Regions from separate parts of the Rhizobium leguminosarum genome, predicted to be linked through region 2. Evidence: predicted binding sites of a transcription regulator. Region 2 holds the regulator's gene; each other region holds the start of a gene.
The links. Region 2 encodes LexA, which represses DNA repair genes until DNA is damaged. Its sites were predicted from a motif close to TGTTCNNNNTGTGTTCNG; they were not measured.
Positions count from the first base shown of each region.

Region 1: a site for LexA is predicted at 730-747, ahead of dnaE (DNA polymerase III subunit alpha). Genes of this name have one in related genera too.
Region 3: a site for LexA is predicted at 1,663-1,680, ahead of BA011_RS38580 (ImuA family protein). Genes of this name have one in related genera too.
Region 4: a site for LexA is predicted at 1,538-1,555, ahead of BA011_RS21225 (2'-5' RNA ligase family protein). Genes of this name have one in related genera too.

Region 1 is NZ_CP016286.1:882,199-886,442, forward strand. Features, by position in the region: gene BA011_RS04550 (DUF5680 domain-containing protein) at 17-481, opposite strand; gene dnaE (DNA polymerase III subunit alpha) at 984-4,244, shown strand, end outside.
Region 2 is NZ_CP016286.1:1,245,311-1,249,554, forward strand. Features, by position in the region: gene BA011_RS06370 (ComEC/Rec2 family competence protein) at 1-1,549, shown strand, start outside; gene lexA (transcriptional repressor LexA) at 1,530-2,249, opposite strand; gene BA011_RS06380 (VOC family protein) at 2,445-3,341, shown strand; gene kdsA (3-deoxy-8-phosphooctulonate synthase) at 3,338-4,183, shown strand.
Region 3 is NZ_CP016292.1:51,172-55,415, reverse strand. Features, by position in the region: gene dinB (DNA polymerase IV) at 1-423, opposite strand, end outside; gene BA011_RS38585 (SOS response-associated peptidase) at 501-1,178, opposite strand; gene BA011_RS43780 (hypothetical protein) at 1,260-1,481, opposite strand; gene BA011_RS38580 (ImuA family protein) at 1,729-2,484, shown strand; gene BA011_RS38575 (error-prone DNA polymerase) at 2,495-4,244, shown strand, end outside.
Region 4 is NZ_CP016286.1:4,365,451-4,369,694, forward strand. Features, by position in the region: gene BA011_RS21220 (succinylglutamate desuccinylase/aspartoacylase domain-containing protein) at 1-761, opposite strand, end outside; gene BA011_RS21225 (2'-5' RNA ligase family protein) at 863-1,462, opposite strand; partial or broken gene BA011_RS21230 (methylated-DNA--[protein]-cysteine S-methyltransferase) at 1,746-2,307, shown strand; gene BA011_RS21235 (SDR family oxidoreductase) at 2,390-3,124, opposite strand; gene BA011_RS21240 (oxidoreductase) at 3,183-4,034, opposite strand; gene BA011_RS41890 (Atu4866 domain-containing protein) at 4,093-4,244, opposite strand, start outside.

The DNA.
Region 1 (4,244 bases), 360 kb from region 2:
CAGCCGTGGGCCATAATCAGGGGATGACCAGCCCGCCGCGATAATCGAGCATATAGGCCTTCTGGCCATCGACCATGATGCATTCGTGGCCGATGAACCGCTCGCAGCCGCCTTCGCTGCTGTCGATATAGCGGCCGAACGGATGGTCGAATTCCATCCCGCCAAGAAACCGGCCCTCGCGATACATCGCCGAAAGTGCGGCCTTGATCACTGCTCCGGCTGCTGTGCCGTCGATGAGCTCAGGCGCAATGACGCAGCCGAAATAATTCATCGCCCAGACGGGCTCGTCGGCAAGCCACACCACTTCCTGTCCGGCGAAATCGGTCCCGCCGAAATAGCTGTCGAGATAGCGCCAGTCGCCGCGTTCGTAACCGATATCGTGGGCACCCGGCCGACAGGACGCGCGCGCCACGCCGCCGCCGACATAGGTCGCAGCCTTCGCCTCCACGACGAATTCGTTCAGCATCGCAATATCGAGCATGTCATTCTCCTCTCGGCCCGATGCTGGCAAATATGCCGCGGTATGTAAAGAACAAAAAGGGAACATAGGTGAGAAATAAAGAGTCGCCCTGAGGAGGTCTGCCGCCTGAGCACCATGACCGATCTGCGGCGGATCGGGAAAGGGCAAGGCTGCTGCCGATCACATCGGGCGCCGGCCCTTAGCCGATTCGTCGCCTATTTCCTGGGATTTTCGAACACAAGAAAGAAGGAAAAGATTCCTGTTGACAACAGAACATACATGGAACAAATTGAAAACATAACGAGTAAAGGAGAGCCCGATGACTGACATGATCCGTGATATCGCAGCATTCACCTCCATCGCAATGTTCGTTGCCAGCTTCTCGCTCATCGTCATGGCGCTCTAAACTTTTCAGGGGACCGCATGGTAATCATGCGGTCCGGACGCGGGACTTCTTCTGGACATCATCGCCCTCTATGCCGACAATGCGTCCGATTCATTCGGGTGATTGGGAAGGCATGTTATGGCGGATACGGCAAAGGGTTCAACGGGTGAGGCGACCGGCGGTACGCCGGGTTTCATCCACCTGAGGGTCCATTCCGCCTATTCGCTTCTCGAGGGCGCCCTGCCGCTGAAGAAGATCCTCTACAAGGCGACCGGCGACAGCCAGCCGGCGATTGCGATTACCGACACCAACAATCTGTTTGTCGCCCTCGAATTCTCCCAGAAGGCGATGGAGGACGGCCTGCAGCCGATCATCGGCTGTCAGGTCTCGATCGATATGGGAGACGGGTTGGAAACGGAAAAGCGCGGCGGCCAGCAGGCCCTGGTCAAGCTGCCGGCGATCGTTCTTCTTGCCGCGACGGATGCCGGTTACGAACGGCTGGTCGATCTTGTCAGCCGGGCCTATCTCGGCGGCGAGAGCAACCAGGCCGTTCATATCAGCGCCTCCTGGCTTGAGGAGGCAGGCACGGAAGGGCTGATCGCATTGAGCGGCGCCTTGACCGGGCCGGTCGACGTGGCGATCAAGGAAGGCCATCCCGCTCAGGCGGAAGCCCGGCTGCTCACGCTCAAGCGCCTCTTCGGCGATAGGCTCTATGTCGAGCTGCAGCGGCACGGCACCTACGACAAGCGGCACGAGCAGAAGATTATCGGGCTCGCCTATGCCCACGACCTGCCGCTGGTTGCGACCAACGAGGCCTTCTTTCCGACCCGCGACGATTACGACGCCCATGATGCGCTGATGGCGGTCGCGCACAACGCCATCGTCTCCGACGACAGCCGCTTTCGCCTGACGCCGGATCACTATCTGAAGAGCCGGGCCGAGATGGTCAAGCTTTTCGCCGACCTGCCGGAAGCACTGGAAAATACGATCGAGATTGCCACGCGCTGCTCCTTCGTGCTGAAGACGCGAAAGCCGATCCTGCCACGCTTCACCGGGGCGACCGACGATGCCGAGGAGGCCGAACGCGCCGAGGCGAGCGAGCTGCGCCGCCAGGCGGTCGAAGGACTGGATATGCGGCTTGCAACGCTCGGCATGTCGCCGGGTTACGAGGAAAAGGATTATCGCGAACGGCTGGATTTCGAGCTCAGCGTCATCGAGCGCATGCGTTTTCCCGGTTACTTCCTGATCGTTGCCGACTTCATCAAATGGGCCAAGCAGCATGACATTCCGGTCGGTCCCGGCCGCGGTTCGGGCGCCGGCTCGCTGGTCGCCTATGCATTGACGATCACCGACGTCGATCCCTTGCGTTTTTCGCTGCTCTTCGAGCGCTTCCTCAATCCGGAACGCGTCTCGATGCCGGACTTCGACATCGATTTCTGCCAGGACCGCCGCGAAGAGGTGATCCGCTATGTCCAGGCCAAGTATGGCCGCGAGCAGGTGGCGCAGATCATCACTTTCGGTTCGCTGCAAGCGCGCGCCGCCCTTCGCGACGTCGGCCGCGTGCTGGAAATGCCCTATGGCCAGGTCGACAAGATCTGCAAACTCGTGCCGAACAATCCCGCCAATCCGACGCCGCTGTCCAAGGCGATCGAGGAGGAGCCGAAGCTGCAGGAGGAGGCGGCAAAGGAACCTGTTGTCGCGCGGCTGCTTGATATCGCCCAGAAGATCGAGGGGCTTTACCGCCATGCCTCGACCCATGCCGCCGGCATCGTCATCGGCGACCGGCCGCTTTCCAAGCTGGTGCCGATGTATCGCGATCCGCGTTCGGACATGCCGGTCACCCAGTTCAACATGAAATGGGTGGAGCAGGCAGGTCTCGTCAAGTTCGACTTCCTCGGCCTGAAGACGCTGACCGTGCTGAAGGTCGCGGTCGATTTCGTCGCCAAGCTTGGCGTCAAGGTCGATCTCGCGGCCATTCCTCTCGACGACAAGAAGACCTACGAGATGCTGTCGCGCGGCGAGACGGTCGGCGTGTTCCAGGTGGAAAGTGCCGGCATGCGCAAGGCGCTGATCGGCATGAAGCCGGACTGCATCGAGGACATCATCGCGCTGGTGGCGCTCTATCGTCCTGGCCCGATGGAGAATATCCCGACCTACAATGCCCGCAAGCACGGCGAAGAAGAGCTGGAATCGATCCATCCGATGATCGACCACCTGCTCAAGGAAACGCAAGGCGTCATCGTTTATCAGGAACAGGTGATGCAGATCGCCCAGGTACTATCAGGCTATTCGCTTGGCGAAGCCGACCTTCTGCGCCGCGCCATGGGCAAGAAGATCAAGGCCGAGATGGACCAGCAGCGCGAACGCTTCGTCGTTGGCGCGGTCAAGAATGGCGTATCGAAGCCGCAGGCCGACAATATCTTCGAACTGCTGGCGAAGTTCGCCAATTACGGCTTCAACAAGTCGCATGCCGCCGCCTATGCCATCGTCTCCTACCAGACGGCCTACATGAAGGCGCATTACCCGGTCGAATTCCTCGCCGCCTCGATGACGCTCGACATGTCCAACACCGAAAAGGTCAATGATTTCCGTCAGGATGCCAAGCGCCTCGGCATCGAGGTGATCGCACCCTCGGTGCAGAGCTCCTTCCGCCATTTCGAGACCGGCGACAACCGCATCTATTACGCGCTCGCCGCCCTCAAGGGCGTCGGCGAATCCGCCGTCGACCATATCGTCGAGGTGCGTGGCGACAAGCCCTTTGCCAGCATCGAGGATTTCTGCCTGCGCATCGATCCGCGCCAGGTCAATCGTCGCGTGCTCGAAAGCCTGATCTATGCCGGCGCCTTCGATTGTTTCGACATGGACCGCGCCCAGCTGGCAGCCGGCCTCGACCGTGTTCTCGGTTATGCCCAGCGCGCCCAGGAGAACAAGCTGAGCGGCCAGTCGGATATTTTCGGCAGTACGCTGACGTCGGGGCCTGAGAAGATCTCCCTGCCGCCGTTCTCGCCCTGGCTCCCCTCCGAGCGGCTGCTCAAGGAATTCCAGGTGCTGGGCTTCTATCTGACGGCCCACCCGCTCGATTCCTACAACAACATCCTGCAGAAGATGCGGGTGCAGACCTTTGCCGAGTTTTCCGCCGCCATCAAACAGGGCGCGGCCAATGCGCGGCTTGCCGGTACCGTCATCTCGAAGCAGGAGCGCAAGACTCGCACCGGCAACAAGATGGGCATCATCGTCTTCTCCGATTCTTCGGGCCAGTTCGAAGCGGTGCTGTTTTCGGAAATGCTGAACCAGTATCGCGACGTGCTCGAATCGGGAAAATCCTTCGTGCTGACTGCGACGGGCGAGGAGCGGCCGGAGGGCATCGGCCTGCGCATCCAGACGATCCAGTCGCTGGAG
Region 2 (4,244 bases):
GGTGACGGATGAGCGGCGCGCCATTTCGGATGCGACGACGGAGGCGCTGCGCCAATCCGGTCTGGCTCATATCATCGCCATCTCCGGTCTCAACATGGCGCTGTCGGCCGGCATCTTCTTCGTCGGCTTCCGGATGCTGCTCAGCCTCTTTCCCGGCATCGCTGAGGCCTACCCGACGAAGAAGATCGCTGCCGCCGGCGCGCTCATCGCCGTCACCGCCTATTTCCTGATCTCCGGCTTTGCGGTCTCTGCCGAACGCGCCTTCATCATGATGGCCATCATGTTGATTGCGGTCTTCTTCGACCGGCCGTCGATCAGCCTGCGCAATGTCGCGCTCTCCGCTCTCGTCATCATTGCCATTTCGCCGTCCGAGGTCTTGGGACCGAGCTTCCAAATGTCCTTTGCCGCGACATTGGCGCTGGTCTCGGGCTATCAGCTGTGGAAGGACCGGCGCGTCCGCGAAAACGCCTTTCTGAAGCTGCCGATCATCCGGCCGGTCGTTACAGTTGCCGGTTTCTTCGGCGGCGTCTTCCTGACCTCGCTGATCGGCGGTTTTTCAACCGCGCTGTTTTCGATCGAGCATTTTCATCGCCTGACCGCCTACGGCCTGCCGGCAAACCTCGCGACGATGCCGATCATCTCCTTCATCATCATGCCGGCAGGTCTGCTGGCGATGCTGCTCATGCCTTTCGGTCTGGATGTTTGGGCCTGGAAGGTCGTCGGATTCGGCCTTGATTTGGTGATCGCGGTCGCAAAGACGGTGTCCGGCTGGGGTGGCAATATCGACGTCGGCCGCTTGCCCGCCTGGTATTTCGCCGTCGCCGTGGCAGGCTTTCTGCTGCTGACGCTGCTCCGCACCCGGTTGCGCCATGTCGGCACATCGATCATCGCGGTCGCAACACTCATCCTGCTGCTTCTGCCGGTTCCCCGGCCGCCGGATCTGGTGATTTCGGAGGATGGCAGTCTCGTCGCGGTCGTCGAGGCGGCGGCAATGGCGTCCAACCGTGAAAGACCGTCGGACTTCATCTTCGACCAGTGGCAGAGAGCGCTGGTCCTGCCGAGGCATGATCCGCCGAAGATGCTGGATGGTCCTGCTATCCCGCCTGAGGGAGAAGACCGCCGCGTCAGGCTTTCCCGCGATCAGCAGAACGAAGCAAGGACCGCGATGCGGACGGCCGCAGCGGGCGGTGACGCAAACCGCTTTTCCTGCGTCAAGAAGGCCTGGTGCATATCAAGGCTCGGCAATGGTCAGGTGGTAACCGTCATCGACAACGCTGCCTATCTCGGCCCGGCATGCGACGCTGCCGATATCGTCGTGACGTCGGTCCGCCTTCGCTTCAACAATTGCCGCTCAGGTGCGACGCTCTTCACCGGTGAGACGCTGCGCAGGACCGGTTCCATCGAGTTGCGCTTCACGGACACCGGCCTGGAGGTCGCAACCGCATTCGATGCATTGTCGCGGCCATGGATGCGCCATCGTGCCTATGACTGGCGCAGCAACAGTTTTACCGAATCCGGCCTGGCCAATGTCAGTGATAGCGGCGAATGAGACCGACGAGTTTACCCTGAACCTTGACACGGTCCGGCCCGAAAATCCGGGTCTCGTAAGCCGGGTTGGCCGCTTCCAGCGCGATCGAGGCGCCCTTGCGGCGGAAGCGCTTGAGTGTCGCTTCTTCGTCGTCGACGAGAGCAACGACGATGTCGCCCGGACTTGCGGTACTGCCGTTGCGGATGATCACGGTGTCGCCGTCGAAGATGCCGGCGTCGATCATCGAATCGCCCTTGACCTCGAGCGCATAATGTTCACCGGAGCCGAGCATGTCGGCCGGAACGACGATGTCGTGGGTATTGTTCTGGATCGCCGAGATCGGCACACCGGCAGCGATTCGGCCCATGACCGGCACGGAGACCGAGTTGCCGTTGTCGGCGACGGGTTTTGCGGGAGCAGGAGTGGCGACCGGCTGCGGCTTGCCGAGGCTGCCCTCGATGACGCTCGGCGAAAAGCCGCGCCGGGGCTGAATGCTCGGGCTGTAGGCCTCCGGAAGCTTGATGACCTCGAGCGCGCGGGCGCGATTCGGTAGGCGGCGAATGAAGCCTCGCTCCTCAAGCGCTGTAATCAAGCGATGAATCCCGGACTTGGAGGCGAGGTCCAGGGCATCCTTCATTTCGTCGAAAGATGGCGGAACGCCGGATTCCTTCATGCGCTCATGAATGAAAAGGAGAAGCTCCTGTTGTTTGCGCGTGAGCATCGACGTTGTGACCTCGTGATTGAAACAAATCCAGAACAGACACTATATGTTCCATATGTGTTCCGCAAGTAGCTAAATTTCCGTAAAACTTGGTGCCAACTCGTTGAGATTTTTATTTTCATTCGCCGGATTGGGACACAAGTCTTGTATTGAGGGTGGCGCTGCACATCTCTTGATCTTTCCAGGAGGGAGATCATGAACGCGCATTCCGCCAAACCGCACCCGCTGGATCATGTCGTGCTGCCGGTCGTCAACATCGATCTGGCGCGCGAGAGGCTCGGCAAGCTCGGCTTCACCGTTGCCGCCGATGCGCGCCATCCCTTCGGAACGGAGAATGCCTGCGTCTTTTTTGCCGACAAGACCTATCTGGAGCCGCTCGGGATTGCGAGCGTCAAGGAGAGCGAGGCGTCGGCGCGCCAAGGCAATGTCTTCACGGCCCGCAACCAGGCCTTCCGTTTCCGCTGCGGCGCGGAGGGGCTTTCGGGGCTGGCTTTCGGCAGCAAGGATGCCGGCATCGATCATCAGGATTTCGTCGGCAACGGATCGAGCGCCGGCGAGATGCTGCAGTTCACCCGGCCGATGACGATGCCGGACGGTTCTGAGACGATTGCCGGCTTCAAGCTGGCTTTTGCCGGCGACCTGCGCGCGCCTGATCTCCTGCTTTTCACCGTCGAGCGCGTCAATCCGCTGCCGGCCGACCGCGCCGCGCTGGAGGCGCATGTCAATGGCGTCACCGGCATAGTCGAGATCGCGCTTTGCACGCCGGAGCCGGCCGCCTTCGCTGCCTTCGTCAGCCTTGCGGTGGCGCAATCGGCAGTCGAGAAAACCGGTTTCGGCGTCGATATCGCGGCGTCGAATGCGAAAATCAGCCTGATGACGCCGGAAGGGCTGGAGGCCTATTTCGACATCGCCGGCTCATGCGCAGATCGCGGCCTGCGCGGCCGGGCAATCCTCTTTGCTGTCGCCGATCTTGCCGTGACAGAAGCGCATTTGGCTGCTAACGGGGTGACATACACGCGCAAGAACAATCGCATTCTGGTGAAGCCCGCGCCCGGGCAGGGCACGCTCTTCGCCTTCGAGGAAACACGATGAGCACTGATACGAATTCCGAAGTCAGGATCGGCGAAGGCCAAGGCCAGGTCACCTTTTCCAATACCGGCCGTCTGTCGCTGATTGCCGGTCCCTGCCAGATGGAGAGCCGCGGCCACGCCTTCATGGTGGCCGGGACGCTGAAGGAGCTTTGCGCAAAGCTCGGCATCGGCCTCGTCTACAAGAGCTCCTTCGACAAGGCGAACCGAACCTCGCTGTCGGCCGAACGCGGTATCGGGATCGAAAAGGGCATGGAGGTCTTTGCCGACCTCAAGAAGGAATTCGGCTTTCCCGTCCTGACCGACGTTCATACCGCCGAGCAATGCGCAGAGGTGGCAAAGATCGTCGACGTCCTGCAGATCCCGGCCTTCCTCTGCCGCCAGACCGACCTTCTCATCGCCGCCGCCAAGACCGGCCGCGTCGTCAATGTCAAGAAGGGCCAGTTCCTCGCTCCCTGGGATATGAAGAACGTTCTGAAGAAGCTCAACGCCAGCGGCAATCCGAACGTGCTGCTGTGCGAGCGCGGCGCCTCCTTTGGTTACAATACGCTGGTCTCCGACATGCGTTCGCTGCCGATCATGGCGGCGATGGGCGCGCCCGTTATCTTCGATGCCACCCATTCCGTGGCGCAGCCGGGCGGGCAGGGCGATTCCTCCGGCGGTCAGCGGGAATTCGTAGAAACGCTGGCGCGCGCAGCGGTGGCTACCGGTATTGCCGGCGTCTTCGTCGAAACTCATCAGGACCCCGACAATGCCCCTTCCGACGGCCCGAACATGGTCTATCTCAAGGACATGCCGCGGCTTCTCGAAAAGCTGCTTGCCTTCGATGCGGTCGCCAAGGCTTGACGTTCAACAGTCTGACATGATCGTGCTATAGGCCACATCGGAAGGCTGGTCCGAAGGCTAT
Region 3 (4,244 bases), on a different replicon from region 2:
GAGGCCTGTGACCGCCTTGATCTTCGCTCGGATCTCCAGCGCAATCTCCGTGGCGATCTCCATGCCCTTCAGGTTCTCGGTGACATCGAGATAGGCTTCGTCCAGCGACAGCGGCTCGATCAGCGGCGTATATTCGGCGAAGATCTCGCGGATCTGCTGCGATACCGCCTTGTAGACGTCGAAGCGCGGCGGCACAAAGATCAAGTCCGGACATTTGCGCTTGGCGGTGACCGACGGCATGGCCGAATGCACGCCGAAGACACGGGCCTCGTAACTTGCGGCCGCTACGACACCGCGTGCCGCCGACCCGCCGACGGCCAGTGGCAGGCCACGCAGCTCCGGATTGTCACGTTGCTCGACCGAGGCATAAAAGGCATCCATGTCGACATGGATGATTTTGCGCACGGGTTGCACGACACCCATTCCGTCAGTTCCCAGACGGTAAGCCGGCATGTCGTGAACGGGCATCTGACTGCTCTGGTCGTGCATGGTGTTGGTGATCAAAGCAACAGACCTTCCTCGTCCGGCTTTAGTTTGGCCTGCGGCGGCACGATCACAAGCATGTTGCCCGGGAGCGGACGCTGTAGATGGCGGGCTTCATCCCAAGGTGCTGTCAGCCAGGTCTCGACTTCTTCAGGCGTGGTCAGAATGGAGGGCATGGCCTTTTGATGAACCGGCGAGACGATTTCGTTGGGTGAGGTCGTCAAAAAACCGAACAGTTCGTATTCCTGTTCGCCATCCCTGACCTTCCGCACGCCTTTCCAGGGCGTCCAGAAGCCCGCGAAAAACATCAGCGGCCGATCTTCATTGCCGGCGAACCAAGCGTTCGGCACGCGTCCGCCCTCGACTTTGCTGGCAGGATCAGGTTCGGCAAAAGACGTGAACGGCACGACGCAGCGGCTGGTAGGCCCGAGCCACCGGCGCCAATGTGGGGAGTTTACATTGCGGATATTGGTGACGCCGGGATCGTAATTTTTTACATAAGCCGGCGGCGACGGCATTCCCCAGGTCGCCCGGGCAATCTCGCGCTGGCCGTCCTCGGCAATGCGGACGATCGGCGCCTGATAGCCTGGATAAACATCGAAAGAGGCTTCATTCCAACCGGCTCGATCTCGGAACGCCTTTGTAAACTGCAGAACCGCGTCGCGCGTGGTCGTCACATTATAGAGATTACACATTGCCGTCCTCCTATCCAATGCGGCTCAAGGCGAAATTTCCGATCCTTTCGGAACGCAATCAAGCTTTGAAAGCTCCAGCGATCACGTGGGCTTTTGCGGCTCAAAAACCAAGGCCGCCTCCAGTAAACAGGGAAATCCCGTCCCGCATCTATCCTGCCCGTCCGGACAATGCATCTTGTCGCAACCCATCGCCATGCGACGGCGCAGATCCACAAAACGCATGCTGGCGCCAAACTGTTTCACCAGCGCCTTGCGATCAAGCTCGCCCTGTTGCCCGCACGGCTTGCATTGGACGGTAATCACCCGGTCCCTTGAAATCTCTGAGCGTCAGCAGGCCGGGCATATCTCTATTTTCTCATCCACGAAATTTTTCAAGACATTCAGCATCGAGTTGAATCTGCTTGATGAATCGATTGAGCAACAGCTGTCTCGTGATGCTCACTGCTGTCCACCCGATTCTTGCCCGTTGACTCATTGCTGTTTAAAGAACAAAAACAGAACATATCAGCTTTTTGTGGCTATGCAAATGCACTCTTGATGTTGGAAACCGATGCCAATCACAGCCGCCAACCCCGTCATTTCCGAACTTCAGGACCGCATCCGGCGGCTTGAAGGCGGAGCTGCGCGCAAGGGCGAGGTGTTGTCGTTCGGAATTGCCGAGATCGACGCCAAGCTACCCGGTGGTGGGCTGGCCCGCGGCGCCTTGCACGAAGTGGCTGGTGGTGGCGCCGACGCGGTGCATGGCGCGGCGGCCGCTCTGTTCGTCGCCGGGATTGTCGCGCGCACGAAAGGCGAGGTCCTCTGGTGCCTGACACGGCCGGATCTGTTTGCACCAGCATTGGCGCAGGCGGGCCTCCATCATGATCGGGTGATCTATGTCGAGGCCGACCGGGAAGAGGATGTGCTCACCAATTTCGAAGAGGGCCTGCGTTTTGGCGGGCTTGGCGCCGTCGTTGCCGAGCTTGTGCGCCTGCCGATGACCGCCTCGCGGCGCCTGCAGCTGGCGGCCGAGGCTTCCGGAACGATCGGCATTGCGCTGCGACGATGGCGGCGTCCGACGGAGGCAGCTGATTTCGGGCAGCCGACGGCCGCGACGACACGCTGGCGCATCAGCGTCCTGCCTTCCGAGCCGCTTCCCGTGCCGGGCATCGGGCGGGCGCGGTGGCTGGCGGAATTGATCAGAGCAAGAGCGGGAGAAGCCGCGGAATTTGAAATAGGTGCCTGCGATGCCACGGGTCGTATCAGTCTTTCTCCCCACGCTCGCGACGGACAGGATCAGACGCGCCGATCCTGGAATTTTGCCTGAAACACCTGTCGTGGTCGTTGCGCGCAGTGGATCGAAACGCACCGTCGCCGCGGTCGACGCTGCGGCCTTCAAGTCCGGCGTTCGGGTCGGCATGCCTGCCGCGAAAGCCCAGGCGATGATATCCGGCCAGCATCTCGTCGATGCCGACCCCATCGGTGATGCCGCGGCGGTTGAGCGCCTGGCGCTGTGGATGCTGCGCCAATATACGCCGGTGGTGGCGATCGACAGGCCCGACGGCATCGTCATGGACACCGAGGGGGCGGACCATCTGCGCGGCGGCGAGTTGCCGATGCTGACCGGCCTCGTCAACGCTTTAAGAGGCCACGGTCTTCAGGCCCGAGGCGCCATCGCCGACACCTGGGGCGGCGCCCACGCCATTGCCCGCGCCACGCGGCGGCAGGTGATCATCGCGCCGGTTGGAGAAACGGCCAAGGCCGTCGTCAACCTGCCGATTTCCAGCCTTCGTCTGCCTTCCGACATCGTCAGCGGTCTGGGGGTACTTGGGTTTCGCACCGTCGGCGAGCTTTCCGCAACGCCGCGGGCGCCTCTGACACTGCGCTTCGGGCCGGAGGTCGGCCGTCGGCTCGATCAAATGTTCGGGCGACTTGCCGAACCGATCGACCCCATTCGCACAGCGGACCTGATCGAAGTGATCAGATCCTTTTCTGAGCCGATCGGGGCCGCCGAAACCATCGCCAAATATATCGGCAAGCTCGTGGTCGAACTCTGCGCCGCATTGGAGACGCGCGGGCAGGGCGTTCGCCGCGCCGATCTGATCATCTATCGCGTCGACAACACATTGCAGTCGCTGCGTGCCGGCACTGCCAAGCCGGTGCGTGACATCCCCCGTCTGACAAAGCTTCTCTGTGCCAGCATCGAGAAGATCGATCCCGGTTTCGGTATCGAAAAGCTGTCTCTGGCCGCGACGATGATCGAACCGTTTGAAGAAAAGCAGTCCGTCTCCTCGCTGGTCGAAGAGATGATCGTCGACGTCACGCCCCGGCTCGTCGTCGGCTGCAGGCTCGATCTGACAGATGGCATCTCGATGCTGCTGTATCCGACGGACCGGGCCGCCTATTCGGGGCTTTGCCGGCTTCTGTCACTCGGCAAGGAGCGGGACGGCAAAGGCAAGTGCGTTCTCGATCTGACGGATGTGGCCCTTTATGCAGAGGGCCTGCTCGCCATCCTGATCCCCGACGAGGCCGATGACGCATGCGCTGTCCATCTGCGCAAAGTGAAGGAGATATTTGGCGACCGCGCCTATATGGCCCTGACCTTGCGCCGGCGGCCGAACGATCAATTGCGCCTGCACGAGCTCAACACCCTGGCGATCCAGCACAAGGTTCGGCCGGTCGTCACCAATGACGTGCTGTTTCACGAGCCGGGCAGGCGACAGTTGCAGGATGTCGTCACCTGCATTCGCCATCGCACCACCATCGATCAGGCCGGTTTCTTGCGCGAACGGCACGCCGATCGGTTTTTGAAACCGCCGGAGGAAATGTACCGGCTATTCGGCCGATACCCCGAGGCTCTTGCCCGCACCCGCGAGATTGTCGACCGCTGTCGCTTCGACATGAGCGAACTGACCTATCAATATCCCGAGGAAGCGATCATCCCCGGACTGACGGCGCAGCAGACGCTGGAAAAATTCACCTGGGAGGGCGTGCGCGATCGCTATCCCGAGGGTGTACCGGACGATGTGGTGAAGACCCTCAATCACGAGCTCGACTTGATCCGCAAACTCGATTACGCGCCTTACT
Region 4 (4,244 bases), 1.9 Mb from region 2:
GCCGCCGGTTTTTCGTCGCCAACGATCCCGCGTGCCGCGAGGAAGCGCCAGAGCCCGTCCGCATCCGATTTCGCCAGCACCGGATCGACGTCGCGTTTGCCGCGCAGCTCGACGGTGACGGAGAGTTTGCCGGGCAGCCGGGGCCGGCGTTCGCCGGGAACTTCATATTTCCATGCAAAACCGACGGCCTCCTCGAAGGCTGAGCTCTCGCCGTCGGAAAGCAGCACGGCCTCCATGTCGAGTGCAGCGGCAAGATCGGCCGCCTCCGGCCAGAAGGCCTCGTCGATATAGGCATATTGCAGGGATTCATCGTCGCAATGCAGGTCGAGCACCAGATCGGCCCCGAGCGCCATGTGCAGCAGCTGCCGCTTCAACCTGTCGGTAGCCGGATAATCATCGAGGCCTTCGATCAGCGTGGCGCGATCCACAATGGAGATCAGCGGAAAATCCCGGTTGAAATTGGTGCGTGAGCCCAGGTCGAAACGGCCCTGCAGCTCGCCGAAATGCGATTGCGCCGCACCGATCGGATTGGCCTGCGGCACGATGGTGATGTCGCCGGCGATCCCGCCTTGGTTTTCCGCCTGCCGCAGCCGCTCGCAGAGGAAATGCAGCAGCACCGTTCCCGGCAGCTCGCCGGCATGCAGTGCCGCCTGGATATAGATCTTCGGCGCCTTCGGATCGTGACCTTTAAAACGCAGCACCGGCAGCCGCCACTCCGTTCCCGGCGTATCTCCAGGGATGATGATCTCTGAAACGTCCATGCTGTCTTCGTTCCCGTTTGCAACCAGCGCTCGGTTAGGCATTCCGAGCTATATGAGCGGAAATAGGGCAAGCGCAAGCGTGGTCCGGAGACATCATTGCCTCAGCCGAGCAGCGGCCAACGATCGATGATCCGATGTTCGGCTTTTCCGAGAACACTGTGGATGAGCAGGAATTCGGACGCCGTCCATGAAACGGGTGTGTCGAGCCTCGTCGGCGGCACGGTCTTGCGGTCGTAGAGCAGCGTCATATGCGGTGTGAAATCGCGGTTGATATTGTGCCGCAAGCCGGCATTGTGCATGTCGACGCCCAGTTGGACATGCACTCGGGTGAGCGGCTTCCGTTCGCCCTCGCCGCAAAGCACAAGCGCTCGCGCCTGCGGGAATCGCATGATCCGGTCAAAGGTGATTGCGATCGGCGCACTCTCGACCATGGCGCCGGCCTGTCGTGCCGCGAAGACCACATCCTCCGGCAGCTTCGGATAGTCTCCGACCCAGATGATCGACACATGCAATGTCGTCAGGCGCGGCCTGCCGGAAAGGGAGAAGGCTCGACGATAGTCATCGGCGATTGCGGCCGCCTGCTGCTCGATGGCATCAGGAGGACAAAGCGCAAAGAAAAGTCGATCTCCGCTGGCGTAGCTTTCGTTCCGCCGTCCGCGCCCATTTTTGTCGTCTCCGAAGTCGAGGGGCATTTGGTTCATGGAATTTCAGGTCGTCATGACCCACCTCGTCGTTGTCAAAACGCGACGAAGAATACTCTGAAAGGAAACGGTATCAAGAACAGAAGAAGAACATAATTTCTCGATATGCTCGACGTCACACTCATCCGAACCGTCGCCCAGGATCGGTTGAAAGTGGAGTTCGACCGACATTGCAGGGGGTGCACCGCAATATTTCCTGGAAGCGCGGCGCGCGCAAGAAACGGGTTGAAACGGCGGCCGTCCCATACGATTTTGAAATCATCGAAAACGCGGAGGCTGTGTCATGGCTGAGACCATACACCACTATCTCATCTTCGAAACCGCGGGTGGTTTCTGCGGCATCGCCTAGCGACGCAGGCATCACCCGTTTCCAACTGCCGACCAAATCAGCGGAAGCGACCGAACGGCTGCTGCTGCGCCGCCTGCCGGATGCCGAAGCCGGCGCGCCGACGCCTGCTGTGCTGGAGACGGTCGCCGCCGTGAAACGCTACTTCCAGGGCGAAGAGACGGATTTTTCCGGCGTCGAACTCGACCTTGCCGGCCAGGATGCCTTCTTCCGGGATATTTATGCGGCGGCAAGGCGTGTCGGCTGGGGCCGCACCACCACTTACGGCGCGCTGGCCAAGGAGCTCGGCGTCGGGCCGGAAGCCGCCCGCGACGTCGGCCAGGCGATGGCGAAGAACCCGGTTGCTCTGATCATTCCCTGCCATCGGGTGCTTGCGGCCGGCGGCAAGATCGGCGGCTTTTCCGCGCCCGGCGGTTCGTCATCGAAGGCCCGCATGCTGGAGCTCGAAGGCGTCAACCTCGCACCGCCGCTGCCTGCCCAGCAGTCGCTGGGTTTTTAGGCGGCGGAGGCCTTTCGTTTTCCGCAATTCCGGACGCAAAACCGCTCTGCGCTTTTGCAGGAACTGCAGCGGTGTCAGCCACTCAATGCGGGCTGGCAGTCGGCCGGATGATGATCTCGCTGACATCGACGTCATCAGGCTGGCTGATGGCGTAGAGGATGGAATTGGCGACGGCCTCGGGGCTGATCGTGATCGCCCTGAAAGCCTTCATAGCGTCCCGCGCCGTCGGATCGGTGATCGTGTCGGCCAGTTCCGATGTCGTCGTGCCGGGAGAGATGACGGTCACGCGGATACGATCGGTCTCCTGCCGCAATCCGTCCGAGATCGCACGCACCGCAAATTTCGTCGCGCAATAGACGGCGGCCGTCGGAGAGACGCTGTGGCCGCCGATCGAAGACAGGTTGATGATCTGCCCCGATCCCTGCGCCTTCATGATCGGAAGCGCTGCCGCGATGCCGTAGAGAACGCCCTTGATGTTGACGTCGATCATCCGGTCCCATTCGTCGACCTTGAGGGCGTCGAGCGGCGAGAGCGGCATGACGCCGGCATTGTTGACGATGACATCCAACCGGCCGAATTCGGACTTGGCAAAGCCTGCGAAGGCTTCCACATCCACTCGGTCGGCGACGTCAAGCTTTCGCAGGCGAACCGACCCGCCCTTTGCGGCGATTTCGCCGGCGAGTTCCTCCAGGCGCTCCGTGCGGCGGGCACCGATCACGATATGGGCGCCTGCGGCAGCCAGCACCTTAGCCGCAGCCTCTCCGATGCCGCTGCTGGCTCCGGTGATGGCAATGACTTTTCCTTTGATATCAGACATTTCAAGCTCCATGTGTGGGCCGCTCGCCTGGCGATGCGGCTGAGGGTTTTCGTGGCGGTTAGCGTGGGAAATCAGCACTGAGCGTCGTCTCTGCCCAGGCGTCGAAGTTTGCGCGCAGCGCATCCAGCCGTTCTCGGGCGATCTTCAGGGCGGGCGCGCCGAGCAGCAGGCGCAGCGGCGGCGCGTCCGCTTCGAACGCTGATATGATCGCGGTTGCCGCGCGCGCGGGATCGCCCGGCTGGTTGCCGGAGATCGAGCGGGTGGCCTGGCGCCGCTTGCCGGACGTTTCGGCATAGTCTTCGATGATCGTGCTGGATTCGACCATCGACCGGCCGGCCCAATCCGTGCGGAAGGCGCCGGGTTCGAGGATCGTCACATCGATGCCGAGCGGTTTGACCTCATGGAAAAGCGATTCCGACAAGGCTTCGACCGCGAACTTGGTGGCGTGATAGTAGCCGGTTGCAGCAAAGGCGACGAGCCCGCCAAGCGAGGAGACGTTGAAGATATGCCCTTGCCGGCGTGAACGCATACCCGGCAGGACGTGCTTGGTCACATCGATCAATCCGAAGACATTGGTCTCGAACTGGGCGCGTATCTCAATATCGTCGCCCTCTTCGATCGCCGAGAGGTAGCCGTAGCCGGCATTGTTGACGAGGACGTCGATCGCACCGAAATGCGTTTCGGCGTCATGAACGGCGCCGGCGATGGCGTTGCTGTCCGTCACATCGAGTGCAAGGGCAAGCGCGCGGTCCCCGTGCTCTGCCGTGAGATTTGCCAGGGTCTCGGGTCTGCGCGCCGTCATGGCGGCGCGCCAGCCACGGGCCAGAACGGCTTCGGCGAGCGCCCGGCCGAGGCCGGACGATGCACCGGTGATGAACCAGATGGGGGTTGGGGAGGACATGATCGTCATCCTTTCCGGCCGTCAAATGCGGCCTTCTCCTGTGTGATGTTGCCTTCCAGGCGGCACATCATTTGCGCCGAAGCACCATGCCGCCGTGGTGGAGGGTATTGCCATCGACGAAATCGCCGTCGGCCGTGAAGCCCGTGTCATCCCAATATTCGATGTGGCTTCCGGTGACTTCGTAGCGTCCCCGGTAGGCGCTTTCCCGGCTGCCGCGGG